One region of the Desulfovibrio piger genome, then DNA from elsewhere that is predicted to be linked to it. Evidence: predicted binding sites of a transcription regulator. Region 1 holds the regulator's gene; each other region holds the start of a gene.
The links. Region 1 encodes sigma-54, which starts transcription at its own class of promoters, with help from an activator protein. Its sites were predicted from a motif close to CTGGCACGGNNNNTGCTT; they were not measured.
Positions count from the first base shown of each region.

Region 2: DESPIGER_RS07975 (periplasmic heavy metal sensor) is a predicted target of sigma-54. The motif match lies at 2,242-2,259, and genes of this name have one in related genera.
Region 3: DESPIGER_RS11640 (UxaA family hydrolase) is a predicted target of sigma-54. The motif match lies at 5,641-5,658, and genes of this name have one in related genera.

Region 1 covers NZ_LT630450.1:282,754-292,270, reverse strand. Annotated here, with positions in the region: gene rpmB (50S ribosomal protein L28) at 1-5, shown strand, start outside; gene DESPIGER_RS01520 (rhomboid family intramembrane serine protease) at 60-1,028, shown strand; gene DESPIGER_RS01515 (hypothetical protein) at 1,157-1,792, opposite strand; gene DESPIGER_RS01510 (PTS sugar transporter subunit IIB) at 1,841-2,302, opposite strand; gene DESPIGER_RS01505 (PTS sugar transporter subunit IIA) at 2,308-2,751, opposite strand; gene rapZ (RNase adapter RapZ) at 2,820-3,722, opposite strand; gene hpf (ribosome hibernation-promoting factor, HPF/YfiA family) at 3,764-4,303, opposite strand; gene rpoN (RNA polymerase factor sigma-54) at 4,326-5,756, opposite strand; gene DESPIGER_RS01485 (CTP synthase) at 5,936-7,579, opposite strand; gene DESPIGER_RS01480 (phosphoribosylformylglycinamidine synthase subunit PurQ) at 7,788-8,600, shown strand; gene DESPIGER_RS01475 (Nif3-like dinuclear metal center hexameric protein) at 8,792-9,517, shown strand, end outside.
Region 2 covers NZ_LT630450.1:1,733,026-1,742,542, reverse strand. Annotated here, with positions in the region: gene DESPIGER_RS07985 (sigma-54-dependent transcriptional regulator) at 1-503, opposite strand, end outside; gene zraS (two-component system sensor histidine kinase ZraS) at 478-2,148, opposite strand; gene DESPIGER_RS07975 (periplasmic heavy metal sensor) at 2,330-2,806, shown strand; gene DESPIGER_RS07970 (Spy/CpxP family protein refolding chaperone) at 3,140-3,700, shown strand; gene DESPIGER_RS07965 (aromatic amino acid transport family protein) at 4,484-5,743, opposite strand; gene DESPIGER_RS07960 (L-serine ammonia-lyase) at 5,923-7,332, opposite strand; gene DESPIGER_RS07955 (helix-turn-helix transcriptional regulator) at 7,509-8,180, opposite strand; gene DESPIGER_RS07950 (radical SAM protein) at 8,234-9,355, opposite strand; gene DESPIGER_RS07945 (integration host factor subunit alpha) at 9,489-9,517, shown strand, end outside.
Region 3 covers NZ_LT630450.1:2,611,452-2,620,968, forward strand. Annotated here, with positions in the region: gene DESPIGER_RS11615 (tripartite tricarboxylate transporter permease) at 1-882, opposite strand, end outside; gene DESPIGER_RS11620 (tripartite tricarboxylate transporter TctB family protein) at 1,043-1,510, opposite strand; gene DESPIGER_RS11625 (tripartite tricarboxylate transporter substrate binding protein) at 1,599-2,558, opposite strand; gene DESPIGER_RS11630 (MFS transporter) at 2,703-3,956, opposite strand; gene DESPIGER_RS11635 (UxaA family hydrolase) at 4,110-5,309, opposite strand; gene DESPIGER_RS11640 (UxaA family hydrolase) at 5,311-5,604, opposite strand; gene DESPIGER_RS11645 (sigma 54-interacting transcriptional regulator) at 5,779-7,599, shown strand; gene uvrC (excinuclease ABC subunit UvrC) at 7,812-9,517, opposite strand, start outside.

The sequences.
Region 1 (9,517 bases):
ACTAACTTGTTTTTCGCCCGCAAGGCCCCGGTTGCAACTGCAATCGGGGCTTTTTTGCTATGAAGCCCCGCCTTCTGCGCCTGCCCGCCCCTTTTGCGGGATACTGGCACGTCCAGCGTCGCCCGCGTCCCCTGCCGCCCCACTGGCGTTCCCTCACCGGCAGCGGGGGCATCACGTCCTACAGCCAGCGGCAGGAAATGATCCTCGTGCTCAGTGCCTGTGGCCTGCCCCATCAGCTCTGGCGTTTCCGGCAGAAAGAATACCTCTATGTGCCCGCCTTGCTGGAAGGCCTGGCCCGGCAGGAGCTGCAGCACTTCCATGCGGAAAAACAGCGGCCCCCGGCCCCCCGGGACCTGCCGCCCGCGCTCCATGCCCGCTGCTGGCTGGCCGCCCTGCCCCTGCTGCTGCTCATCCTCTGGCACGGCCTGCGGAGCGGCTGGTGGCCGCTGCCCGAAGGGCTGCCACCGCCGGAAAGCTGGGAACAGGCCGGCGCGCTGGACAATGTCCGCCTGCGCGTCTATGGCGAATGGCAGCGCCTGTTCACGGCCCTGACCCTGCATGCCGACGCGGCCCATCTGGCCGGCAATATCCTGCTGGGCGGCATCATGCTGCCCCTGCTGGCCCGGCTGACAGGCCCGGGCCGGGCCCTGCTGCTGACCATGCTGGGCGGCGGGCTCGGCAATCTGCTCACCGTGGTGCTGCGCCGGGAATTCGTCCTCAGCCTGGGCTTTTCCACGGCGGTCTTCGCGGCCATCGGGGCACTGGCAGGCTTCATGGTCCTGCACCATGAGGGCAAACGCCATCTGCCGCTGGTGGCCGGTGTGGGCATCCTGGCCATGTGGGGCATGGGAGAAGGGAACGTGGACTACCTGGCCCATATCTGCGGCCTGGCGGCCGGGACGGCCCTCGGCCTCTGGGAGGCCCTGCGCAGCGCCCGCCGCTGGCCGGGCCTGCCGCAATGGCTGTCCGCCCTGCTGGCCCTGATGTTGCCCGTGCTGGCCTGGATGCGGGCTTTCCAGCAGGGGTGACGGGAGCCTCCGGCGCCGTCCCCCAGGACGGCGACAGAAGAAAAAGCTGCGACCGCATGGCAATGCCGTGCGTGACGCAGCTTTTTTATGCATGATGGCGGCAGGCCGGCTCCCGAAAGAGCCCGGCCCTAAAAGATGTCCAGCCTGGTCACGGCCAGAAAGCCCCAGACCGCCACGAACATTCCCATGAGGCAGGCATAGGCCCGGCGTGTGCGCAGGGAAAGGATGCCGCCCACCATGCTGGCGGCAAAGAGCATGCCCCAGCTCATCCGCCCCTCGAACAGGAATATCCCCTTCCCCAGCAGGTCACAGGCCAGCCATAGGGCCACATAGCACAGCATGTAGTACAGGAACTGCCAGACAGCGCGCACCACGGCCCCCAGGGCCACGGCCCGCCCCGGTGTGCAGCCGTGGCCGGACGATGCCGACGCCGCGACCAGATCCACCAGCGGATTGAGCGCCACCCGCTGGTAACGCTCCGCATAGCTGGCGCCATAGGCCGCGAACACCGCGAACATCAGGGGCGCGAGGAACTGATGGGCCTCCGTCCAGCCCGGAATGACGGACAGGGGAAAAAGCAGCAGGAAGGCCAGGGTCCCGAAGGGCGGGACCACGCTGCCCAGGGCGATGACGTCGAGCCAGAGCAGTTCCACCACGATCCCCAGGGAGAGCGCGGGCTGCCAGCGGCCGGTCAGCCCTCCCAGCAGCAGGGCCCAGAACAGGGGCCTGTCAGCCAGCCTGAAGACAAAGGAGGAGCGGGCCACCCCCGCGAGGACAAAAAAAAAGCGTAGTGCACGCCCAGCCAGAGGGCATCAGAGAAGCTGCTCATAAGCATCCCGGATCTTGTCGGAAGGCACACAGCGAAAATCCAGCTCCACCTGCTGCTGCAGCATGGCCCGCAAATCGTCCCTGTCCTGCGGGGAAAGGGCCACATGCGGAAAAAGCTGGATCTTGCCCGGTGCGTAGTGCAGATTGCCGATATTGAGGGCACGGATGGCGACGCCGCTTTCCAGGGCCCTGCGGGCATCCTGGCAATCGGCAAAGAGCACGAGGCTGCTCTCGCCGCAGCAGGCCAGGGTCTCGGGCAGGGCATCCACCGGCACGAAGTGGACGGCCACCTGTTCCGGCACGGCCAGGGACACGATCTGCTGCTGCAGAAGGTCCGCGGACATGGCGTCATTGGCAACGATCAGGTGCCGGGCGGCCACATAGGGCAGCCAGCCTTCGATGACCTGCCCGTGCACCAGACGATTGTCCACTCTGAACCAGAGCATACGAATCAATCGCCTGTTTTTTCTTTGTTCCGGGAGCGCAGCATGCTGCCGGCCACGACGATGCCCTTGGTACCGGCCTCTCCGGCCAGCCTGGCCAGCTCGGCCAGGGGCTTTTCGCGGCAGGTGAAGACCTTGAGCAGCATGGGCAGGTTGACGCCGGTGACGACTTCCACATGATGGCTCCCCAGCAGGGAGAGGGCCAGGTTGGTGGGGGTGCCGCCGAACATGTCGGTGAGGATGATGACCCCGGCGCCCTTGTCCAGCCGCTGGGCGGCATCATCCAGACGGCGCACGGTCTCGGGCACTTCCTGGGCGATGTCCACGCTGATGGAGGTGCAGTCGCTCAGGGTACCAAGGATGAACTCCGCCGTGCGCAGCATGGCAGAACCATAGTCGGCATGGGCAACGACGATGATGCCGACCTGGGTGGAAGATTGCTGTTCCGACATGACATACCTCGCGCTGGAACTGAAATTTCTGCAAAATGCAGCATGTAATGCCAAGAGTGCCAGCTTTCCTAGCCAAGTTCAAGGTGCCTGTGCTCAAGACTGGCCGGATAATCCGCCTGGCGCAGCATCTGGAACAGGGCCTCGGCCGTGGCCACGGAGCGGTGGCGGCCACCGGTGCAGCCCACGGCTATGGCCACCCGGTAGCGGCCTTCCGCTTCCATCTGCGGCAGCATGAAGCGCACCAGGTCGAAAAGCTTTTTCTCGAATTCCTGCGCTGCCTCGGTGGCAAAGACATAGTCACGGACCGCCTTGTCCTTGCCGCTGAGAGGACGCAATTTCTCTACAAAATAGGGGTTGGGCAGGAAGCGCAGGTCAAAGACGAAATCCGCCTCGCGCGGGACACCATACTTGAAGCCGAACGAGATGACGTTGACACGGATGGCCCGCAGCCTGCCCGGCGTCCTGCTCCAGCGCTTCTGGATGGCACGGCGCAGGTCATGGATGGAAAAACGGCTGGTATCTATGACCAGATCCGCCATCTCGCGCACAGGGGCCAGCCGCGCGCGCTCCTCGCGCAGGGCATCCTCAAGCCCCATGCCCTCGCGTTCCAGCGGGTGCGGCCGGCGGGTCGTGGCGTAACGCCGCATGAGCTCCTGCGGTCCGGCCTCCAGAAAGAGCAGCATGGGCCGGACACCGTGTTCCGCAAGCCGGGCAAGGGCCACGTTGAGCTCTTCCAGAAAATCCTGCTGCCGCATGTCCATGCCCAGGGCCATGCCCCGGAAACGCTCCATGGATTCGCGCCGCATCATGTCCGCCATCTCGGCGGCCAGCCCGGCAGGCAGTCCGTCCACGGTAAAATAGCGCAAGTCCTCAAAGACCTGCAACGCCGTACTCTTACCGGCCCCTGAAAGGCCGGTGACGATGCAGACCTGGACAGGCGTGGCCGCTTCATCGGATGATGTCTGGCTCATGGCACTCTCGAAGGGGCCCCCTTGCGGGGGCCCCGAAGTCTTTACAGGACAGGGTCGATGACGGCATAGCCGCCGATGCGGCGGCGGTACACCACATTGACGCGGTCGGTCTCGGCATTGATGAAGACCAGGAAGTCACTGCCGATGGATTCCAGCTGCATCAGGGCTTCGTCCAGATGCAGGGGCTTGGGCGCAAAGCGCTCGGTGCCCACCACGGCGGGCTCTTCATCGGGATCGGCTTCCAGGTTGTAGGTGAACACGTCCACATTGGCGTTGCGGGCCTGACGGCGCTGTTCCTTGACGCGCGAGACGTGCTTCTTGATCTGGGCCTCGACCTTGTCCACCACAAGGTCGATGGCGGCATACATGTCGGAAGACTGTTCGGAAGCGCTCAGGTGCAGCCCCTCGCCGGCGATGGTCACTTCACAGCGATGCCGGAACTTGTCCACAGTAAGCACAACACCGACTTCCAGTCCGGAAGCCTTGCCAAAAAAGCGCCCCATCTTTTCCATGCGGCGACGGGCATACTTCTTCAGATGATCGGAGGCCTCGAAGTTCTTGAAAGTGAAAGCAATGTTCATAGAACCTCCCGTGGTGCAGGAATCAGAAATGTTCCTTGCGCTTTGAGGATGAGGGGATGTTCAGCGCCGTGCGGTACTTGGCCACCGTGCGCCGTGCGATGTTGACCTTCAACTGTTCCTTGAGCAGCTCGCCGAGCCGCTCATCGCTCAGGGGCGATTTGGGATCTTCAGCAGCGATGAACTTTTTGATCAGGGCCTTGACACTTTCAGAGCCTACCTGACTTCCATCGTCCAGTTCAAGCCCGCTGTTGAAGAAAAATTTGAGCTCGAAGATGCCGTGCGGCGTCGCCACATATTTGTTGGTGGTGATGCGGCTGACCGTGGACTCGTGCATCCCGATATCGTCGGCGATATCCTTGAGGATGAGCGGCGCGAGCTTGGTGACGCCGTCGCGGAAAAAGGGCTGCTGGTGCTTGACGATGCTTTCCACCACTTTATACAGCGTCCGCTGCCGCTGGTACAGACTGCGGATGAGCCAGGAGGCCGAACGTATTTTTTCCGAAACGTAGTCCTTCTCTTTTTCATTACAGGAGGGAACGCCATCACGCAACATGCTGGAGAGCTGCAGATGCGGCAGGCCCTCCTCGTTGAGCAGGATGACGAATTCGTCGCCGACACTGTACACGAAGACGTCGGGGCTCACATAGGTGGGCTCGCTGCTGTCGAAGCTGGCACCGGGCAGGGGCTCCAGGGACTGGATGATGTCCAGGTATTCGCGCAGGCCTTCCATGTCCAGCTTGAACTTGCGCAGCAGGGGCTTGTAGCGGTGGGCCTCCAGGTCTTCCAGATGCGACTGCACCAGTTCCATCAGGATGGGGTCACGGTCATAGCGCAGGTTCTTCAGCTGCACCAGCAGGCATTCGCGGGCATCCCGGGCCGCCACGCCCACCGGATCGAAGAGCTGCACGCGCTCCAGCACCGTCTGCACGGCCTCCGGCGTGGTGGACGCCATCTCGGCGATCTCCTCCACGCTGGCGCGCAGATAGCCCGAAGAACCCAGGTTGCCGATGATGATCTCGCCGATCGCCTTCTGTTCGTCCGTCAGGGTCGAAAGGTGCAGCTGCCAGAGCAGATGCCCTTCCAGCGTGGGCTTGGCCGAATAGCGGGCCTCCAGGGGGGAGATCTCTTCCGCGATCTCCAGCTCCCGGCCCTGCGAGGTACGCGGCGTGCTGGCGAACTCGCCAAGATATTCCTCCCAGTCGGCATTGCGGGACAGATCCGCGTCATAGACTTCGTCCTGGGGCTTCTCATGCCGGGGCTCTTCCTGGTCCTGCTGGGCTACGGGCTCATTGGCCGGGGCCTCTTCCAGGAAAGGATTCTCCAGCAATTCCTGCTGGACGGTCTCCAGAAGTTCGACACGAGAAAGCTGCAACAGCTTGATGGCCTGCTGCAGCTGGGGGGTCATGACCAGCTGCTGCGACAATTTGAGTTGTTGACGAAGTTCCAATGCCATGGGGTGCTATCCTGTCAGTAAAAATTTTCTACTTTTCAAATACCATGCCACATGCTGCACCAATAGGCAAGGGAGGCGGGCTTGCGAGCATAAAAAAGGGAATATTTCAAGTCATTGCATAAAAAAAGGACGCCCCGCGCCGGCGGAGCGTCCTGAACGGCTTTTCGTGCACAAAAGCCCTATTTCCTGTGGTTGTCCTTGGCGGCCTTGATGAATTCACGGAACAGGGGATGCGCCGCCATGGGGCGGGACTTGAATTCGGGGTGGAACTGGCAGCCCAGGAACCAGGGATGGTCGGGCAGCTCCACGATCTCCATCAGGGAGCCGTCGGGAGCGGTACCGCTGAAGACCATGCCCTTCTCTTCCAGCAGATCCTTGAAAGCGTTGTTGAATTCGTAGCGGTGGCGGTGGCGTTCCTCCACCAGCTCCTTGCCGTAGGCCTCAAAGGCGCGGGTACCGGGGATGATCTTGCAGGGGTAGGCGCCCAGACGCATGGTGCCGCCCTTGTCGCTCTCGGCATCGCGCTTTTCCAGGTTCTTGGTGCGGAAGTCGAACCATTCGGTCATCAGGTAGATGACCTTGTGGGCGCTCAGGGGATCGAACTCTTCGGAATTGGCGTCTTCCAGGCCGGCCACATGGCGGGCGAACTCGATGACAGCGCACTGCATGCCCAGACAGATGCCGAAGAAGGGGATGCGGTTTTCGCGGGCATAGCGGATGGCGGCGATCTTGCCCTCCACGCCGCGATAGCCGAAGCCGCCGGGCACCAGGATGCCGTCGCAGCCGGCAAAGGTGGCGGCCACGTTGCTGTCGTCCACGTTCTCGGAATTGACGTAACGCAGGTTCACGGAAACGCGGTTGGCCACACCGCCGTGGATCAGGGCTTCGTGCAGGCTCTTGTAGGCTTCCTTCAGGTCCACATACTTGCCCACGATGGCGATGGTCACGCTGCCCTGGGGATTGGCGCAGTCGTAGACCAGCTTCTTCCAGTCTTCCAGATGGGCGTTACGCGCGGGCAGTCGCAGCATGATGGCCACTTTCTGGTCAAAGCCCTCCTCATAGAAACGCAGGGGCACTTCATAGATGTTGCCCACATCCACGGAGGAGAAGACGGCATCCTGGTCCACGTTGCAGAACAGGGCGATCTTGCGGCGCATCTCCTCGGGGATGCTGTGCTCGCAGCGGCAGAGGATGATGTCGGGCTGGATGCCGATGGAAAGCAGCTCCTTGACGCTGTGCTGGGTGGGCTTGGTCTTGTGCTCACCGGCGGCCTTGAGGTAGGGCACCAGCGTCAGGTGGATGTTCAGGCAGTTGTCACGGCCCAGCTCGGACTTGAGCTGGCGGATGGCCTCCAGGAAAGGCAGGCCCTCGATGTCGCCCACGGTGCCGCCGATCTCGATGATGGCCACGTCAGGGGCATTGTCACCTTCGGCCAGGGAAAGCACGGTATGCTTGATCTCGTCGGTGATGTGGGGGATCACCTGCACGGTGCCGCCCAGGTAGTCGCCCCGGCGTTCCTTGGCGATCACGTGGTTGTAGATGGCGCCGGAAGTGGTGTTGTTCTTGCGCGACATGGGCACGTTGAGGTAACGTTCGTAGTGGCCCAGGTCCAGGTCGGTCTCGGCCCCGTCATCGGTCACGAACACTTCGCCGTGCTGGAAGGGATTCATGGTGCCGGGGTCAACATTGATATACGGATCCAGCTTTTGGATGGTGACGGAAAGTCCCCGGGTCTGCAGCAGGGCGCCCAGCGAAGCCGCGGCAAGGCCCTTGCCCAGGGAAGACAACACACCGCCCGTAACAAAAATGAACTTGGTTTTCATGAACTCCTACCTTTTGATGACATACAGCGGACCGTGGTCCGGACCGCATGTGCTGCACGCGGACGAGCCGCCCTCGCGCAATCGGGAGGTTTTACACCAATCTGGATCATTTTACCAGCATTGACTATTATAAACTTTGCAGGTAGTCTCTTTTTCCATTTCCATAGTGGCCCTTTGTGGCTACCGCTTGCAAGGAGGCTCCTGCCGCATGGGCACAGTCAATACTCTCGTCATCACCGGCTATGGCACCAATTCCCATCTCGAAACAGCCCACGCTGCCCGTCTCGCGGGTGCTGACCGCGCCGATGTCGTGCATTTTTCCGATATCGTGGCCGCCAAAGTCCGCCTGAGCGATTACCACTTCCTTGTGTTCCCCGGCGGGTTCCTGGATGGTGACGACCTGGGCGCCGCCCAGGCCGCCAGCATGCGCTGGCGCTATCTCAAGGACAGCACGGGCACCCCCCTGCTCCAGTCCCTGACCGAATTCATCAACGACGGCAAACTGATCCTGGGCATCTGCAACGGCTTCCAGCTGCTGGTCAAGCTGGGCGTGCTGCCCGCCCTGGACAACAACCGCTTCGAACGCCAGGTCTCCCTGAGCCACAACGACTCCGCCCGTTACGAAGACCGCTGGGTGCATCTGCTGCCCAACCCCAAGAGCCCCTGTGTCTTCACTAGGGACCTGCCCATGATGGCCATGCCCGTGCGTCACGGCGAGGGCAAGCTCATCGCCCGTGACGACGCCACCCTGCAGCGCCTGGCCGATGAAAACCTCATCGCCCTGCAGTATGCCGATCCCGAGACCGGCAAGGCCACCATGGAATACCCGCTCAACCCCAACGGCTCCAGCCTGGCCATCGCCGGCCTGACGGATCCCAGCGGGCGCGTGCTGGGCCTCATGCCCCATCCCGAGGCCTTCCACCATGTGACCAACTACCCCACCTGGACCCGCGGCTCCATTGATGTGCCCCCGGCCACCCAGCTGTTCTCCAACGCCGTGCGCTACCTGCGTGCCCTTTAATATATAAGGAAGGGGACTTCCCGCTTGACAGCGGCCTCAGGGCCGGATAGATTCGCTGAACCGTTTTGCCGGTTACGGCCCCAGTGGTCGCAGACACAGGTGTCGATCATTTGCAGCGAGCCTGCCGCCCTTTGCTTTTGAAAGCACTTTTCTGGTTTCAGGGAAGTGCTTTTTTACTGTGAGGGAGAGAGATGCATATAGCAGAGATCATTTCCACCATCGAACAGATGGCCCCCCTGCAGGGCGCCGCGTCCTGGGACGCTTCGGGCCTGCAGGTGGCCGCCCACAGGACCGACGCCACGCGTCTGGCTGTCTGCCTCGACCCGAGCCCGGCCTCCATCGCGGCCGCGCTCGAGCTCGGTGCGCAGTGCATCCTCAGCCATCATCCGCTGGCGCTCAAACCTTCGCTGCCCAACCGCATCGACCATTATCACGATGTCCTGCGCCTGCTGCTGGGCAACGACGTGCCGCTCTATGCCGCGCACACCTCGCTGGATGTCAACAGCGACGGCCCGGTGTCCTGGCTGGCCCGTGAACTGCACCTGGACAACCTGGCCGTCCTGGAACCCACCGGCCCGGGAACCGGGGATCTGCCGCACGGTTTCGGCCTGGCCGGCGATCTGGCCGAATCCGTGGACCTGCAACAGCTGGCCGGCATGCTGGCCGCGCACATCGACCTGGGCACCGCCACCGTCAGCGGCCCCTGCCCGGGCCGTATCCGGCGCGTGGCCTACTGCACCGGCTCGGGTTCCTCCCTGCTGGAGGAAGCCCGTGCCGCGGGTGCCGACATTTTCATCACCGGCGACGTCAAATACCATACGGCGCTGGATACCCAACTTTGTCTTTTCGACGTGGGCCATCACAGCCTGGAAGAAGAAATGATGCGGCGTGCCGCCATCCATCTGCAGCACGCCTGC
Region 2 (9,517 bases), 1.4 Mb from region 1:
AGCACCGTGGCCTCGGTGGGCGCCACGGTGGCGATGATCTCGCGCATGGCGCTGATGGCGGGGCTGCGGCCCAGGATCTCGGGCCCGGCGGCGGCCTCGCTGAGCTGGCGGCGCAGCTCGCGGTTCTCCACGCTCATGCGGGAGTGGTCCACGGCCCGCTGCAGGGTCTCGCGCAGGGCGTCGAAGTCCAGCGGCTTGGTCAGATAATCGTAGGCGCCCAGGCGCAGGGCCTCCACGGCGGTCTCCACGGAGGAATAGGCCGTCATCAGCACCACGGGCAGGGCCGGATTGTAGTCCAGGATGCCGCGCAGGGCGTGGATGCCGTCCATGCGCCCCATGCGCACGTCGGTCAGCACCACGTCGTAGGGTTTGGCGCGCACGGCCTCCACGGCCAGGTCGCCGTCGGCCGCCTCGTCCACGCTGTAGCCCCAGGCCTGGAGCATCATGCGCAACATGCCGCGGTGGGCATCGTCATCGTCAACCACGAGAATGCTGGTGTTCACCCTGGTCCTCCCCCTTCTGCCTGTTGGCGGCAGGCCCCCCGGCCTGCCTGTCCGGGCCGTCCGCCGGATGGCCCGCCGCCTTGCCGGCCTGCGGCAGGCGTATGAAAAACGTGGTCCGGCCGGGCGTGTCCGCCGTGGCCTGACGGGACTGCACATAGACTTCGCCCCCGAGCGCCTCCACGATCTTGTGGACCGTGGCCAGCCCCAGGCCCGTGCCGTGCCCCTTGGTGGTGAAATAGGGGTCGAAGATGTGGCTGAGGTTCCCGGGCGCGATGCCCTGCCCGGTATCCGTGACCGAAAGGACGAGATGCTGTTTCTCCACCGTGCAGTCCAGGGTCAGGGTGCCGCCGCCGGGCATGGCGTCCAGGGCGTTGAGGCAGATGTTGAGCAGGGCCTGCCCCAGCCTGTCGGGGTCCATGCGGGCCGGGGGCAGATCGGCCGGGAGGCTGTTCACCAGCCGGACGCCGCGTTTTTCGGCATCCTGGGCGATGAGGCGCAGCACATGGGCCACGCTGTCTTCCAGCGGCGCGGCCACGGGACGCACGTCACTGGGGCGCGAGAGCCCGATGAGCTCGCTGATGACGCGGTTGAGGCGCTCCACCTCGCGCACCATGACGCCCGCGGCCTTGCGGTCCTCGCTGCCTTCGGGGAAACGCATGCCGAAATAGGTGGCGTAGCCCTTGATGGAACTGAGCGGGTTGCGGATCTCGTGGGCCACCCCGGCGGCCAGCGTGCCCACGGCGGCCAGCTTTTCCTTGCGGCGGATCTCTTCTTCCAGGCGGCGTATCTCGCCTTCGGCCCGGCGCTGGCGGCGGCGGGACTCGCGGGCGCGCTGGGCATAGTACAGGGCCAGCAGGCAGGCCAGGCCCACCAGCATGGCCACCCCGGCCAGCATGAAGACGTGGTCCCTGTCCTGGCTGCGGGTGATCTCGAAGGGCGAGAGGTCGAGGCCCAGGAAGATGACGGGTTGCGGCAGGCCCGGCGGCAGCTGCTGCCCCTGCGGGGGCTGCATGAAATAGCGGTAGACCACGAACACGCGCTGCCCTTCCATATTGAGGACGGCGGAGCGGGTCCGGCTGCCGGGGGCCAGCATCTTCATGGTCTTCTCGTCAGCCTCTTCGCCGTTGATGCGCAGTATCTCGCCCAGGCGGTTGCCGTTGCTGTGGGCCAGGATGGTGCCGTCGGGCATGGTGACGGCGATGAACTGCACGTCCGAGGTGCTGGCCATCTCCTTGAGCAGGATCTGCAGGCGCACCCGGGCCTCGCCGCGCATGCTGGTGCGCAGCATGCTCTCGAAAGCCATGATCAGGGAGCTGCCCTTTTCGGCCAGCAGGCGCGACATGGCGCGCTCGTTGCGTTCGATGGAGGCCAGGGCCAGCAGGGTGACCAGCAGGATGAGGACGAAGGCCGTCCCGCCCAGCAGCAGTCCCAGCGGGGTGTTCTGCTGCTGGGCCAGCTGCGAACGGGCCTGCGAGCAGTCGTTCTCGCGCACGGCCTGGTCATTGGCCACCATGCCGCCGCTGTCCTGACCGGACGCGGAAGGCCCCGGCGTCTGGCGGGGCCGGCGGGCGGCGCGGGCCAGCCTGTGGCGGCGGGGGTCCAGCAGGGCGGCAGCGGCGGAAAGGCAGCGGCGGAAAAAGTTCATGCCTGCACTATAAGCATGGTTGGGGCCCCTGTCACCTTGCCGTCGGATATTTGGCTTGCATGTTTTTTGCAGGAACAGGAAAAGACGAAAAAAATGCCACGGCCCGTGCGCGGCCTTTCCTTGCGCCGCGGACACAGGCTTGATATGCCAGAAGCATGGCCCAACAGAACAAGGTTTGCCTATGTGGAAGAATATAGTTGTCAGTGGTCTGGTGATGACATCGCTCCTGCTGCTGCCGCTCCTGGCGGCTGCCGGGGGACATCATGGCGGCGGTCACGGGCCGCGCGGCTATCGCAATGTCGACCAGTGGCTCCAGAGCCTGCCCGAGGAACAGCAGGTCAAGGCCCGTGCCATCCTTGAAGAAGCCCGCCCCGGCATCGAGGATACCCGCTGGCGCATACGCCAGAAGCGGGAAGAGCTGGCCCATTTCGATTATGCGGAGGATTCGTCCGCCGAGACGCTTTCCCGCCTGGGCTGGGAACTGCAGGACCTGCGCGACCGCCTGCGCCTGCAGCTGGCGCAGCTGGAGGGCCGCCTGCTGGACGAGGTGGGCGTGAGCTTTCGCCGTGCCGGCAAGAGCCGGGGCTGCAACAGCATGATCCGGCAGGACGTGATCCATGCCTATTCCCTGCAGGAAAGCCTCGAACCCTGCCCGTAACGCCCGCCGACCTTCGCCGACTATCCATGCCCCGCCCGGACGGGGCTTTTTTTGTGCCCGGGCTCCGGCGTCGGGGCCCTGTGCCGGGGTGTATGAAAATTTGTCTGCTGTATAATTTTTAGCCAGATCCGCCCGCCGGCTGCATAAAAACTGGACATCCGGGGCCCCCGCCCGCCCGCCGGAAACGGCATGTTTGCCGGGTTGTGTATTCAACATATTGATTTATATTAAAAAATTATATTTGGCACGGGGGTTGCTATAAAACAGAGCACAAAGGGCAAGACCCAAAGCCCAAAGACAATCCACTCTGCAAAGAGACAAAGGAGCACATATATGAAGACTTCCCGTGTGATGATCCCTGCCCTGCTGGCTGCTGCCCTCATCGGCGGAACCATGACCTCCGACGCTTTCGCCGGTCCCCACCATCGCGGTCAGGGCAACGGTTACGGTCCCTGTTACGGTTACGGCGACGGTGGCTGCTGGGAAGGCGGCTGGGGACATCACGGTCACGCCCGCGGCTGGGGTTACCGGGCCATGTCGGACGCGCAGCGCGCCAAGTTCGACAAGATCATGGAAGAGTTCGCTCCCCGCATGGAACAGCTGCGCGACAGCATCTATGTCAAGCGCCAGGAACTGCGGGCTTTGGAAAACGCCACCAACCCCGATGTGAAGGCCGTGCGCGAGGCCGCTACCGAAATGACCCGCCTGCGCAACGAGATGGCCGACCTGCATGACGCCCTGGGCGACAAGCTGGCTGCCGAAGTGGGCGTGCCGGAAGGCTTCAAGGACGGCCCCCGTGGCCCCCGTGGTCCCCGTGGCGATCGCGGCCCCGCCTTTGACGGCCCCCGCGGTGGCGCCGGCTGCTACGACGGCCCCTATCGCGGCCACTACTAAGCGCTGATACCTGCCAACGGCAGCAAGAAATATCTGGCCGGAAGATCCTCCTCCCTCCGGCCAGGCTCCCGAGAACAGCAACCTCCTTTGACAGGCACCTTTAACCGGAGCCCGCGCTCCGCAAGAAATGCAGTCCTCTGGAACGTCTACCCCGGCCGGGGATCTCCCCTGGCTCCGGCCGGGCCTTTCCGAAAAAGGCAGGTGTACACCCCGAGATAGCCCCTCCCCGCCTCTGGCGGACACCATATCCGGCAGGGCGATCCCCCTTGGTCCTGCCGGGGCTCACAAGAGCATCCTCCTCCTTCACCATAACCTCTAACCATCAGAACATCCTCCCTCTTTGGCCGGCTGCCCCTCCCCCTGGGCAGCCGGTCGTCTTTTTCCGGCCGCTGCTCCGGCCGGTCCGCCTTCCTGTCCGTCCGGCGGCAGGGTGTGCCCCCGGGGGACAGGGGCCCGCCTGTGCCCGGGGCCTGCGGCCTGCGCTGCCGGACGCCGGGACGGGGGAGGGCCCTTCCTCCCCGGGCGCCCCCGGTCTTCAGCGGCGCGGCAGTCCGTCCGGGCCGGCGGGCGGGGCGGTCTTCGCACCTGCCGTTTTCGGACAGCGGCCGCTTCCTCCCCGGACGCCATGCCCTCCGGCGGGCGCGGTGCATGCCGTCATCGTTCCTCCCGCAGGCTCCGCCATCCTGTGCGCCACGGCATCGGCCCGGCCCGCGGACACAAAAAAGGCGTCCACCGCACGGGGCGGCGGACGCCTTTGCCGTCGGGCGGATGCGGCGCCCGGGATCAGAACAGCTTGTAGAGCAGGGAAGAGATGGCCACGCAGCCGGCGGCCAGCACGAAGGCATTGCTCCACTGGCCGCGGTAGCGGCGCATGGCCGGGACCTTGTGCACGGCGTACATGGGCATGATGAACAGGATCACGGCGATGACCGGGCCGCTGAGGGACTCGATGATGTCCAGGATGCCGGGGTTGAGCCAGCCGGCCAGCCAGAGGGTCACGAAGAAGAACAGGGCGATGCCGGTGCGCACGCGGCGCGAGGTGGCCGTGGTTTCGGGGGTGGAGGACATCTGGACCAGGATGCCGTGCAGGCCTTCGCGGGCGCCCAGGTAGTGGCCGAAGAACGAGCTGCCGATGGCCAGGAAGGCGATGAGCGGACCGAACCAGGAAATGACGGGATTGTCGAACTGGTTGGCCAGATAGGAGAGCACGGGGATGTTCTGGGCCTTGGCTTCCATCAGCTGGGCGGGGCTGAGGCTGAGCACGCAGCTGAAGACGAAGGCCATGACGAAGAGCACCAGGATACAGGCCGTGCCGCGCAGGGTCCGGGCGGCCTTCTGTTCGGCCGTGTCGCCGTAGTGGCGGCGCTGGGCCAGGGCAAAGGAGGAGATGGCGGGCGAATGGTTGAAGGCGAAGACCAGCACCGGCAGGGTGAGCCAGAGGGTGCCCAGGAAGCTGCCGGCGTCAGGCATCTGCCCCAGGGCGGAGGTGTTCCAGTGCGGGACGAGGTAGAGCGACAGACAGAAGAGGATGGCGCACAGGGGGTAGACCAGCCACTCGTTGAATTTGAGCATGAAGCTCTCGCCCAGCAGGATGACGGCCATCAGGGCCGCCACCAGCACGCCGGAAAGCAGCAGGCGCGGCGGCGCGGCCAGCTGCAGCTGGTTGACGATGAAGGATTCCACCGTGTTGGTGATGCCCACGGCATAGATGAGCAGGATGGGATAGATGGCGAAGAAATAGAGCAGGGTGATGAGCTTGCCTGCGGAAAGGCCGAAATGCTCTTCCACCACGGCGGTGATGTCGCTGTCGGCACGGGAGGAGGACAGCACGAAGCGGGCCAGGCCCCGGTGGGCGAAATAGGTCATGGGGCCCACCAGCAGGGTGATGACGACCAGGGGCCAGATGCCGGACATGCCCGCATTGATGGGCAGGAAAAGGATGCCCGCGCCCACCGCGGTGCCGAAAAGGTTGAGCATCCAGACGACGTCGAATTTCGTCCAGCGGCCGCAGGCGGCGTGGCCGGTCTCAGGGGTCTGTGCCATGAAGGTTCCTTGCAGGTGAAAAGGTTGGAAAAGCAGGGGAACAGGTCCCGGGCCCGTGGCAGGGGCATGCTGGGGGCATCCGGCAGCGGCGGGTGCCCTTCCTGTTCCTGTCCGGGGACGGAAGGGGCCGCCTTCATCGGATGGACGAAGACGGCCCCGGGGGAGCGCGCGGCTCCCGGTCAGCATTCCACCAGGCTGACGGCCAGGCCGCCTTCGCTGGTTTCCTTGAATTTGGCGTTCATCTCGCGGCCGGTCTCGTTCATGGCCATGATGACGGCGTCCAGGCTGACCATGTGCTGCGAGGCCTTTTCGCAGGTGGCCAGCAGGCAGGCATTGTAGGCCTTGATGGCGCCCACGGCGTTGCGCTCGATGCAGGGGATCTGCACATAGCCGCCCACGGGGTCGCAGGTGAGGCCCAGGTGGTGTTCCAGGGCCACTTCGGCGGCGTTCTCCACCACATCCACGGCATAGCCGCGCGCATGGGCCAGCATGGCGGCGGCCATGCTGGAGGCCACGCCCACTTCGCCCTGACAGCCCACCTCGGCACCGGCGATACCGGCGTTGTGCTTGGCCAGGAAGCCCACGGCCGCCGAGGCCAGCACGCCTTCGCGCAGGGCCCGGTCACCGATGTTCATGTTGTAGCGCATGGCGTAGAGCAGGGCGGGCATGACGCCCGCGGCCCCGCAGGTGGGCGCGGTGACGATGACGCCGCCCGAGGCGTTCTCCTCGGCCACGGCAAAGGCATAGGCGTTGACCTGGCCCAGGAAGCGGTCCACGGCCAGGGGCATCTCGCGGGCGCGTTCCAGCAGGGTGTGGCCCTTGCGCCACACGCCCAGGGTGCCGGGCAGCCGGCCTTCGGCCTCAAGGCCGCGGCGCACGCTGGCGTACATGGATTCCATGATCTGTTCCAGGTTCTGGAAGATGTCCGGGCGGGACATGCCGGTGATGGCGCTCTCGTTGTCCAGGATCAGTTCGTGCAGGGTCAGGCCTGTCCTGGCCAGCTGTTCGCGCAGCTGGCGCATGGTGCCGTAGGGATGCACGGGCTTGCCGCGTTCGGGCGGGGTCCAGCCCTTCCACTGGATGAAGCCGCCGCCCACGGAATAGTATTCCATGCTGAACAGGGCCCGGCCGCCGGCATCCTCCAGGCTGACGCGCAGGGTGTTGCTGTAGGGGGCGTCGTGGATGATGGGGCCGTGCTCGATGTCGGCAAGGCCCACCTGCAAGGGGACGTCGTGGATGCGCAGCTCGTGCCGGGCGTCCGCGTCGCGGCCCAGTGTGTCCAGCAGGCCCGCGGGACAGGTCTCGGGGCTGGTGCGCAGCAGGCCCGCCAGCACGGCGGTATTGGTGCCGTGGCCCATGCCCGTGGCGCTCAGCGAGCCCAGCAGCACCACATGGATGCGGGCGGCGCGGCGTACCAGGTCGGGGTCGAGGGCGTCACAGCGCAGGACGAAGTCATGCCCGGCGCGCATGGGGCCGATGGTATGGGAGCTGGAGGGGCCGGGGCCGATCTTGAAAAAGTCGAAGAGCGAGGTCTCGATGGCCGGCCGGACGTGCAGGGGCGTCAGGGGCTTGTGCGTCGTGGGAGTCATGGTGTCTCCTTGTGTGGGATGGCTGTGCCTGGCGTGGGGCGGACGCGGAGCGCGCCGGGGAAGGAGAGGGAGAAACAGAAGGGCGCCCCATTGCAGCACATCCCCTTGTGCCTTGAGTCCGGGGATGTGTCAATATTTTTTAATTTAAAAAATATTTTAAATAGTAAAGATAATCACTATTTTTTTAATTGGCGCATGTAATTATAGACCGTGTAGATGGAGACCTGCATCTCCTTGGCCACATGCTGCACCACGCCCTTGATGAGGAAGGCGCCTTCCTCGTCGAGGATGCGGATGAAGTCCTTTTTTTCCTCGCGGTTCATGAGGGAGGGGTGCTTGCCGGCGCGCCGGATGGCCGCCTCAAGGATGGCAAGGCTGGTATCGCCGGTGCAGGCGGCAAAGGTCTCGCTCACGTCGCGTTCCAGCGGGTCCACATGCAGCAGGGGATGCAGCACGGCCTGGAAGTGCAGCAGGTCGGAAAGGTCGACGTTCATGCAGAAGGCGCCGATGACGCGGCCGTCGGCCCTGCGCAGGAACGAGGTGGAGGACTTGAGGGATTTGCCGCCCGGCGTGGACGAGGGATAGCCCACGAGGTCCGCCACGGCATCGCCCTGCTGGCGCCAGGCCTTGACCACGATGTTGGTGATGGGCGCGCCCAGCTTGCGCCCGGTGAGGCTGCCTTCCAGATGGACGAGGGAGTGGTCGAGGTCGCGGAAATCATGGATGGCGACCTCGCACAGCGGCCCCAGGGTCCGTTGCAGCATGCGGGCCTGCCGGACGGCATTGGCAAAGATGGCGCGTTCTTCATCGGTGAGTGGCGGCAGGGACCCGGAAGGGGCGGCGGACATGGTCACCTCGTGGTGGGATGCGGGCTGGGCCGCAGGTTGGAGGAAAAAGCGGATCAGGCATCAAGATGCAGGCAGGCGGCCTGTCCTGCCGTCCAGACAAGGGCGCGGCGCGTGATGCCCAGGGCCGCCCAGGCCCTGCCCAGCTCGTCGCCCGGCCCGCGGAAGAACCCCTGGCAGGCGCGCGGCAGGTACAGGGCCCGTGCCCGGGGCAGCCCGCCGGGGACTTCCCCGTCCGCCAGCAGGGCGTCCAGCAGGGCCGCGGCCCGTACTTCGCTGCGGGCCGCCTCCTCCCCCCGCGCCCGCAGCAGGCAGGCGCAGACATGCAGCCACAGGGCCCGGCCCAGCACGCGCCCGCCCAGGTTCCTGTCGGCGGGCCCGGCCAGCAGGGCCGCCTCCATGCCGGGTTCGGGGGCAAGGCCCATGCGGATGACGGGCACCCCGGCACGACGGGCGTCCAGCCAGCCGCGCGCCAGCAGGGAGAGGGTGAGCGGCAGGGGCCAGGGCGTATAGAGGCCCTGCTGCCAGCGGCGGGCCAGTTCCGTGCCCGCCAGCACCAGGCAGGGATAGAAGCGCAGCATGTCCGCCCCCAGGGCCAGGGCGCGGCGCACATCGGCCAAAAAGTCTTCCGGCTCATGGCCCGGCATGCCGGGCAGCAGCTGCACGCCCAGGGCCAGGCCCGCGTCCCGCACCAGACGGCAGGCCCCGGCGGCCTGCCTGCCGCTGTAGTGGCGTTCGGCGGCCTGCAGGGCCGTGTCGGAAAAGCTCTGGATGCCCAGTTCCACCGTGCGGCAGCCGTGGCGGCGCAGGCGCGCCAGCAGGGCCGCATCCAGGCAGTCGGGGCGGGTGGAGCAGCGGAAACGGGTGATGCAGCCGTCACGGCGGAGGCTGTCGGCCATGTCCAGGCAGGCGTCCAGATCGCGGGGGGCCAGGGCCGTGAAGGTGCCGCCGTAAAAGGCCAGCTCCGCCGGCGGCCTGCCCTGTGTCCGCCGGGAGCGCAGACCGGCGGCCGCGCGGGCCAGTATCTCGTCCAGGGGGACGGCCTGCTGGCCCGTCTGGTCATGCTGGGAACAGAAGACGCAGCGGCGGGGACAGCCGAAAAAAGGGATGAAAACGCTGAAGACCGGGACTGTCCTTGCAGGAATCTCCCACAAAAAAGTAAGCGAAACACGAGACATGGCAGAAAGCGAGCAGTAGCAAGGCTTGGCAGGCTTCACGCGGAGACAAAAATCTTGCCGGAAATGCAAGTTAAGTATATCCTACAAAAAAGTTGTGCATATGTGAAGCGTGCCTGTGGCATAAGGATTGGACATGAAGAAAACATTGACCAAAGCTGACAT
Region 3 (9,517 bases), 480 kb from region 1:
GGTGGAAGCGCAGCTGGCCACTTCCGAGGCGATGATGCCGTTGGGGTTGCCGGTACCGAAGGTCTCGGGTTCCTTGGAGGCGGCCTTGGCCTGGGAGTAGGCCACGATGTTGGACAGGCCGGGGCCCACGCCGGGCAGGATGCCGATGCCCGTACCGATCAGGGCGGAGCGGATGACGTTCTTCCAGTGCCGGAACACGTCCAGGGCCACGCGCCAGAATTCACGCTGCGTGAAGGTGGCGTTCATGATGGTGTACGGCTCGCGGATGCTGCGGACCTCGATCAGGATCTGCGAGACGGCGAACATGCCGATGAGCACCGGCATGACGCTGAAGCCGGACTGGAGGTCGGCGATGCCGAAGTCGAAGCGCGGCATGCCGTCGGTCTCGCTCAGGCCCACGCAGGAAAGCAGCAGGCCCAGCGCGGCGGAGATGAAACCCTTGATCAGCGACTTGTGGGAAATGGAGACGATGCAGCTCAGGGTGAACAGGACGAGCGAGAAATATTCACAGGGGCCGAAGTCCAGGGCAAAGGTGCTCAGCGGGGGCGCCAGGAGCACCAGGCAGAAGAAGGAAAAGATGCCGCCCAGGAAGGCCGAAAAGACGCCGTAGGACAGGGCCTTGCCGGCCAGACCTTTCTTGGCCATGGGGTAGGCGTCGAAGGTGGTGGCCACGCTGGCGGGCGTGCCGGGGATGTTCAGCAGCGAGGCCGAGACCAGGCCGCCGGCGATGCCGCCGATATAGACGGACACCAGCAGGATCAGGCCGTGGTTCACGTCCATGCCGTAGGTGATGGGCACCAGCAGGGCCACGGCCATGGTGGACGTCAGTCCGGGAAGAGCGCCGATGATCAGGCCGCCGAAAACCCCGCAAACCATCAGCATGATGGTAAACAAATCAAAGTTGCCTATGATTGCGCCTAATTGTGAAAGCATAGCAGCTCCTTGTCCCGGACTCGTCATGCAGCAGCGGAATTCGGGATCATGATGTTTGCAGCCAGGCAATGACAGCAGGGGCATGCCCCGTGCCGTCCTGTGCAAGGGATTAGGGAAGGAACAGAAGCATGACCTTGGCAAAGATGTAGTAGATGATCGCTGTCATGCCGATCGTGGAACAAACATAGATGACATACCACTTGGTACTTCCCTTCTTCCCGAGATAGATCATATTCACGATGAGATAGATGAGCGTTGCGGGAAGATAGCCGGCATACGGAAGCGCCATGAGATAAATGAAGAAAAGGGCGATGAAGATGGTCTGGTCTTTTGTGGTGCAGAATATCTTTTCCGGCGCGGCCTTCTGGTCCTTGCCCGCGGGGGAGAAGGAGATGCTCTTGAACAGCAGCACCACGGACAGGATCGCGATGACGATGACCATCAGATGCGGGAAGAACAGGGGCCCCAGATCGACACCGCCCTGGGTCTCGATGCGGGTGGATTCCACATAGAATCCCAGCATGGCAAGCAGCAGGACGATGGAGGCTAAGAAATCCCTTTTGTTGACGATATGCATAACGGCCTCCTGGCCTTGAACGTTGGATACGGCCCTGCAGCGCGCAGGGGGGAGCGGCCGGGAGCCCCGCAGGCCCCCGGCCCGGCGGTCAGCGGATCATCCTGTTGGCCTTGGCAAGGCGGAGGTAGAGGGCGGATTCCTTTTCCCACACGGCGGTGGTGGCGGCGCTGTCCTTGTACTGGGCCACGATGCCCTGCTTCTTCAGCAGCTCGATGACTTCAGGATCCTGCAGGGCCTTCTCGACGGCGGCCTGGAACTTGGCAATGATGGCCTGGGGGGTCCCCTTGGGGAATTCGGCGGAATAGAGGAAGACGCTCTCGGCGTTGATGCCCTGTTCCATCAGGGTCGGATACTGGGGGGCCAGCACGCTGCGCTGGGGCGAGGCCATGGCCAGGATCTTCACGTCGCCGGATTCCACATAGGGAGCGACAGCGGCATAGCCGGCCGTGGTGATGTCACACACGCCGCCCATGACGTTGATGATGCGGGTCTTGTCGCCGGCACCGGGGATCTGCATGATCTTCAGCCCTCCCATGGATTCGCTGATGGCCAGGAAGGTGAAGTGGGAGGCGGAGTTGACGGCCAGGCTCCACTTGATCTGCCCGGGGTGGGCCTTGATGTCGTCGATGACTTCCTTCATGGAGTTCCACTTGGCGTCCTTCTTGACGAAGACGGCGATGTCGCTGGTGCCGATGGAGCAGGCCATCTCGAAGTCTTTCCAGGTATATTTGGCCCTGCCGATGACGGGGGCGATGGCCAGGTTGGCGGGGTGTTCCCAGAGGACGGTATAGCCGTCAGGTGCCGCACGGTTGACGCGCAGGGCCCCGTTCAGGCCGGCGGCACCGGAGATGTTGGTGATGACCACAGGCTGCCCGAGGATGTTCGCCACCTTGTCCATGACGATGCGGGCGGAAAGGTCGCTGCCGCCGCCGGGAGCCCAGGGGACGATGACCTGAATGCTTTTTTCCGGCCAGGTGCCGCCGGCATGTGCCGGGAGCCCCCACAGCATGAGCGCCGCGACCAGGATGCAGAAAAGATTTTTCTTCATATCATTGCCTCCTTGATGGATTTACAGTTTGAAAAGCAAATATCGGGCCAGCTTTGTTTTTTAATATAACATATTAAAATAAAATACTATTTATATACTTTTAAAATTTTTTGCGTATTTCATTTTGGATAGAAAGGTTCCATTTTAGGATCCCCGCCGCCCGGGGCGGCCCCAGGCGGCAAGCGCGCACAGCAGCGAGACCACCGAAAGGCCAAGGTAGAGCGACAGGGCCACGGCATAGTCCTGGGGGCCGAAGCTGCCCCCGGCGTCTCCGCAGCGTGCCAGGATCAGGCCCGTCAGGGGCTGCAGGAGCAGGACGAGCAGGGAGGGCAGGGTGTTGAGCAGGCCGCTGGCGGTGCCCAGCAGCGCGCTGCCGAAGATGCCCGGCATGCAGGCGAAGCCGGCGGACAGCGAGCCCATCCCGAAAAAGGCGAGCAGGAAGAACCAGACGCACAGGACGGGGATGGAAAAACCGGCGCCCCGGAAGATCAGGACGGCAAAAAGCAGGACATACATCGCCGCGGCTATGGGCATCATGGTGCGCGGCGTGCGGAACACCCGGTCGCACAGCCAGGCATTGGCCAGGGCCCCCAGAAGGGTGCCCATGCCCAGCATGTTCAGCACGTTGCCCGTAGTGACCGTATCCAGATGGTGGACAGCCCGCAGGTACTGGCCGCCCCACAGGCCGCCGAAGGCATTGTGCAGGCTGAACTGGCAGCAGAACCAGCCGGCGATGAACAGGAACTGCCGGTTGCGCAGGATGTGCCCCAGCACGGCCGGGGGGACGGCTCCGGCCCTGCCGGCAGGGCCGGGGCGGCTGGCGTGTGCGGGCGTGTCCCGGACGGTCACGCCCAGGGCCAGGGCAAAGCAGAGGGTGATGGACGCCACGACCAGGTGGCTGGTCCGCCAGCCCAGGCTGTCGCACAGGTAGCCCATGCCGCCGGAGCCGATGACCAGTCCCAGCCCCCCCATGCCCAGCAGCAGGCCGTTCAGGCGCGCATAGATCGTGGGCGGGAACCAGGCATTGAAGAGCTTGAGGCCGGCGATGAAGATGACGGACGTCCCGAAGCCGATGGCGGCCCGGCCCAGCAGCAGGCCGGGGGCGGAGGTGGAAAGGGCGAACAGGGCGGTGCCCGCCGCGGCCGCCAGCAGGAAGCAGGGCAGGATCCTGCGCGGGCCGTAGCTGTCGACCAGAAGGCCGCACACCATCTGCATGATGCCGAACGTCAGGAAGAGGATGGAGGACAGGAAACCGATCATGACCGGCCCCATGCCCGTTTCGGACATGATGGCGGCGGACATGATGGAGGGCGTCATCCTGTGGAAGGGGATGAGGAGATAGGCGGTGCAGATCAGCACGAGGATCAGCAGGGCGCGGGAAGAGTCAGCCGTGTGCATCAGTTTTTCCTTGACGGGGGGCGTTCCGGCGCGGCGGGCCGGGGGCAAGGGACCGGCACGGTGCCGGTCCCTTGCCTGTTGGCTGCAGCGGCCATCCGCACGGCAAGGGAGAGAGGAGGAGCCGGGGATGTCCGGTGCGGCCGGGGAGTCCGGCTACAGGCAGGGTCCCTGCAGATAGAGCTCCACCGGCTCGCGCACATTGAGGGTCTCGACCTTGGTCATCCTGCCGGAGGCGATGTCGCAGATGTGGCGGATGAGCTTTTCCCCGGTCTCCTCGATGCCGGCCTTTTCCGAGATGACGACGCCGGAGTTGAAATCGATCTCCAGCCTGCCGCGTTCATAGGCGCGGGGATTGCCCGTGGCGAAAAGGATGGGGGCCACCACGCCGGTATCGGCCACCGGCATCATGCACTGGTCGGGCATGGCGCCGCCGCCGAACTGGAAGATGTTGAGCACGGCCCCCGCGGAGGAGAAGCCCGCGAACAGGGCGGACGAGGACATCCAGGAGTCCATGTAGTTCAGGCCTGCGGCAGAGGGGCTCTCGCCGTAGCGCACGCACTGCATGATGGGCTTGCTGCCGGCCTTGGCGATGGCACCAAGGGATTTTTCCTCCAGGGTGGTCAGACCGGCTTCGATATTGGCGGGGATGGGGTTGATGCTGCGGATGTCCTGGCCGGTGGCCCTGGCCTCTTCCTCCACCTTGCGCACGCAGGCAAGGAAGGTCGCGCGCTGGCCGGCATCGGCAAAGCGGCGGGCGACGATGTCTTCGGCGCCGATGACCTCGGTCGTTTCCGAGAAAATGGCCGTACCGCCGGCATCGCACAGGCGGTCGAAGACATAGCCGACGACCGGGTTCCCTGCCATGCCCGACGTGGCGTCGGAATAGCCGCATTTGACCGCAAGGCACAGTTTGCCCCAGTCAACTTCCTCACGGCGCTGGGCGCTGCACAGTTCGGCCAGGCGGCGGGCTTTCTGGATGCCGAGGCCGATGCAGGCGGCATGGCCGCCGTCACGGCTGATGAAGAGGGTCTCCACAGGCTTGCCGGAAGCCATGATGTTTTCCACGATATTTTCGTAAGTGAATTCGGCATAGCCGCCGTCAGGCTTGTTGCCCACCAGGAGCACCCCGCCCACATTGGGGTTTTTGGCCAGGCCGGTGATGACCCGGGCCATGGTCTCACGGTCGTCACGGCTGCGGCCGTTCTCGTTGGGGCCCGCATACAGGCGCGTGCCGCGCACGGAGCCGGCGATCATGTAGGCCAGCGTCGCGACGTTGCGGGTGATGCCCACCACAAGGACATGGTTGCGGATGCCCACCTTGCCGTTTTCGCGTACGAATCCCCAGAATTTCATGCTATTCCCCCTTCTTGTCGCCGCGGCCGCGGGTACCTTCGACATTGTGGATGTGGACGCACTGTCCCGGTTCGATATCCTGTGAGGCGACACCGATGACGCAGCCGTATTTGATGATCTGTTCCCCTTTCCGGATCTTTCTGATGGCGACCTTGAAGCCGAACTTCACGTTATCGGCGGCCGTGAGGGTACAGGCGTCCGTCCCTACCGAAAAAGCGAACTGTTCGCCGGCCGGTATGTCATCAAGGGCATTGGCAACATTGTCGTTGCTGTTGACTACAAGTGCATGGTTCATGTGGGCCTCCTTGGCGTCGGGTATTTGCTGCCCTTTTAGCAAAGTGTGTGCCATCACATAACCATATTATATTATTGATAAAAAATTTTTTTTATAAAAAAATACCCCCAGGATATTTCATTTTAAAACCATTCTGTTCATTATGAACCCGGAAAACCTGTCCCCGGAGGCATCATGAAACCCGTCGCTGTGATCGCTCCCTATCCCGAGCTGGGCGCCATGTTCGAGCGGATGAAGGCTCTGCATGCTATGGACTTTGACATCTACAATGCCCTCTGTGACGAGGCCATCCCGCTGACGCAAAAGCTGATCGACGAGGGCTGCAAGATCATCATAAGCCGTGGCGAGACGGCGACCATGATCAAGAACCAGCTCAATCTGCGGGATTCCTACATCCTTGAGATTCCCATCACCGATTGCGACCGGCTCTCCATGCTGACAAAAGCCCTGGAATACGGGAACAGGATCGCTGTCGTGGGCTTTGGTGCGAGCATGAACACCTCAAAGTTCATCAGCGGCATCATCAGCAAGGACGTGTTCATCAAATTCTACAGGATAACGAGCGCTTCCGAGGTGGAGAACATCTGCAAGACCATCACGGACGACGGCTTCAGGATCATCGCCGGCACGCCGCGGGCCACGGCCCATGCCGCCCGTTTCGGCGCCATAGGCATCCCGCTGCTCACGGAATTCTCGACCGTGGAGTCGGTCTTTTCCGATGCCATAAAACTGATGGAGATATTCGATACCAAGGAGATCGTCCAGAAAGCGCCGGAAGAGATATATAAAGTGAATTCCATCGTCTTCGATTTTAACAACAATATCGTATCCGATACCATCAGGATAGACAGCGCATCAAAAAAGAAGATCATCGCCAATGCCCGTCTTGTGAAGAAAGGGATGAATTCTTACGGGACAATACGTACGGCTTCCGGCAATCTCCATTACATCATCAATTATGTGGGGAATACGGAAAAGAACGTGGCCTCGTGCTGCTATGTGTCCGAAGACAACCGGGCGCCCGCCGTCGCACGGCTGAACACCTTCACGTTCGACGGTTTCGTCACCAGGTCGCCGCGCCTGCAGGAGACCATCGCCTACATGAAAGGTGTGGCGGCGAGCAATTCCACGCTCATCATCTACGGGGACACCGGCACGGGCAAGAGCGTCCTTGCGGCGGCCATCCATGACGCCAGCCCGCGCCGGGACAAGCCCTTCATCAGCTTCAACTGCGCCACCATCCCGGAGACGCTCATCGAAAGCGAGCTCTTCGGCTACTACGGCGGTGCGTTCACCGGTGCCAACAAAAAGGGCAAGAAAGGCTATTTCGAGCTCGCTCACGGGGGGACCATCTTCCTGGACGAGGTCAACGAGCTTTCCCGGTCGGCGCAGACCAAGATCCTGAAATTTCTGGAGGACAGGACCTTCATCCCCATCGGGTCCGAGGAATCGGTGAGTGTGGACGTGCGGGTCATCTGCGCCACCAACGGCCGCCTGCGGCAGCTCATGGAGCAGGGGGCCTTCCGCAAGGACCTGTATTACCGGCTCAGCGTGTTCGAATTCGTGATCCCGCCGCTGCGCGAGCGCCCGGAGGACATCGCCCCCATCGCCATGAAGTTCGTCGCGGAGTTCAACAGGATGCACCAGCACAATTTCCGGCTGACGCCCGCCTTGATCCGCCGGCTGCGGGACCACGACTATCCCGGCAATGTGCGGCAGCTGCGCAACGTTATCGAGCGGCTCGTGGTCATCTCCAAGCTGGGCATGTCACCGGACTTTGCCTTCAGGGTCCCCGAACAGCAGGCCAGACCGTGCCGCCAGGAGGAGAAGGCCATGCCCACGGAACTGCGGCTGGTGGAGCAGCAGCATATCGCGCGGGTGCTGGAGCTGGCCGGACACAACAAGGACAAGGCCGCGCGGATGCTCGGCATCTCCAAGTCCACGCTCTGGCGCAAATGCCACGAGATGCGGCCCGGTGCGGAGGATCCGGCCTGATGCGGGGCAGGGCGGCAAGGCGGGACAGGCCCCGCGTCCCGCGCAGGGGCATGGCCTGTCCGCATGGCGCGTACGGCGTCCGGCAGGGGACTGCCGGACGCCGTACCGTTGTGTCGCGTCGTTCGTGATTGCTGGCAGGCAGGTGGTGACGGCGGGTCCCCCGGAAGGCCGGAGGACCGGCAGGGGGCTGGCGCGCCGTTGTCAGAGGGGGCTCAGGAGGACTCCAGCCCTTTCAGCTTTTCGTGCAGCAGGGCGGCCCTGGCAGCCCCGATGCCGGGCAGGCGGCGCAGATCGTCCACGCCGGCGGCCCGCATGGCCTCCAGGCTGCCGAAGGTCTCCCAGAGCAGGCGCGCCGTGGCCGGGCCGATGCCGGGCAGGCGCATGAGCTCGCCGGAAAGGGCTGCCCGTCCGCGCGCCTTGCGGTGGCGGCCGATGGCGAAGCGGTGGGTGGCGTCACGCACGTTCTGCAAAAAGAGCAGCTCCGCGCAGCCTTCGCGCAGGGGCAGGGGATTGCTGCGGCCGGGCAGGAAGATGCGGTCGGCCACGTTGCCCGCGCGCCGGTCGGCATGGCCAGCCTCGTCCCGGGCCTTGGCGATGGCCGCCAGCGGGAAGAAGTCCGGCTTGCCCGCGTCGTTCAGGGCGCGTTCCACCACGGCCAGCTGGCCGCGGCCCCCGTCGATGAGCATCAGGTCGGGCCAGGGCGGGCCGCTTTCCAGACGCCGGGCCACCCAGTCATAAAGCGTGCCGTAATCGTCACCGCCGTCGGGCATGGCATAGGCCCGGTACTGGTCGGGGCTGGGGCGCCCCTCCTCATAGACCACCATGCCCACGCGGGTCTGGCGGCCGCCGGTATGGGACACGTCCACGCATTCGATGCGCCGGGGCGCGCCCGGCAGGTGCAGGGCCCGCGCCAGCCGCTCCAGCAGGGGCGTTTCCTCCAGTTTTTCGCGCCGCCGTGCCTCTTCGCGGGCATTGGACTGGGCCACGTCCACCAGACGGTTGTCGGCCGGGTTCTGCGGCGCCACCAGCCGCACCGGGCCGCCGCGCCGTTCGGAAAGGGCCTGTTCCAGCAGGCTGCGTTCGTCGGGAGCCCCGTCCGTGCCGCCGTCCTCCCCGTCAGTTTCCTGCACGGCTGCGGGCAGCCAGGGCAGCAGGATGCGCGGCGGCGGGGTGAGCTGCTCGTAATACTGGCCCACGAAGGAAAAGAGCAGCTCCGGCGCGTCGTCGAAGGTCAGGCCCGGCCAGTAGAAGGCCCGGCCGTCGGTCATGGCGCCGCCGCGCACGAAGACCAGCCCCAGGGCCAGGCCCCGTTCCGCCTGGAACAGCCCCAGCACGTCCATGTCGCCGCCGCCGGGCAGGACCGTGGCCTGTCGTTCCACGGTCTTTTCCACAGCGCGGATCTGGTCGCGCAGCACAGCGGCCTGTTCGAATTCCAGCGCTTCCGCGGCGGCTTCCATGCGGCTGCGCAATTCCTTGAGCAGGGGATCGGCCTTGCCCTGCAAAAGGTCGTAGACGCGGCGCACGCCTTCAAGATAGTCCTCGGCCGTGACCAGGCCCATGCAGGGGGCCGGGCACTGCCCCATATGATGGTAGAGGCAGGGGCGCACACGGTTCTTCATGGCCCTGTCGGAACAGCGGCGCAGGGGAAAGGCCCGGTGCAGCAGCTTCCAGGTCTCGCGGGCGGCCAGCGAGGACGTGAAGGGCCCGAAATAGCGGGCCCCGTCGCGCCGGGCCTTGCGCACCACCTCCAGACGGGGGAAGGGATGCTTGATGTTCACGCGGAAGAGCACGTACTGCTTGTCGTCGCGCAGCACGATATTGTAATGGGGCCGGTATTTCTTGATGAGGCTGGCTTCCAGCAGCAGGGCTTCCTTTTCCGTGGTGGTGGTCAGGAATTCGATGCTCTGCGCATGGGCCA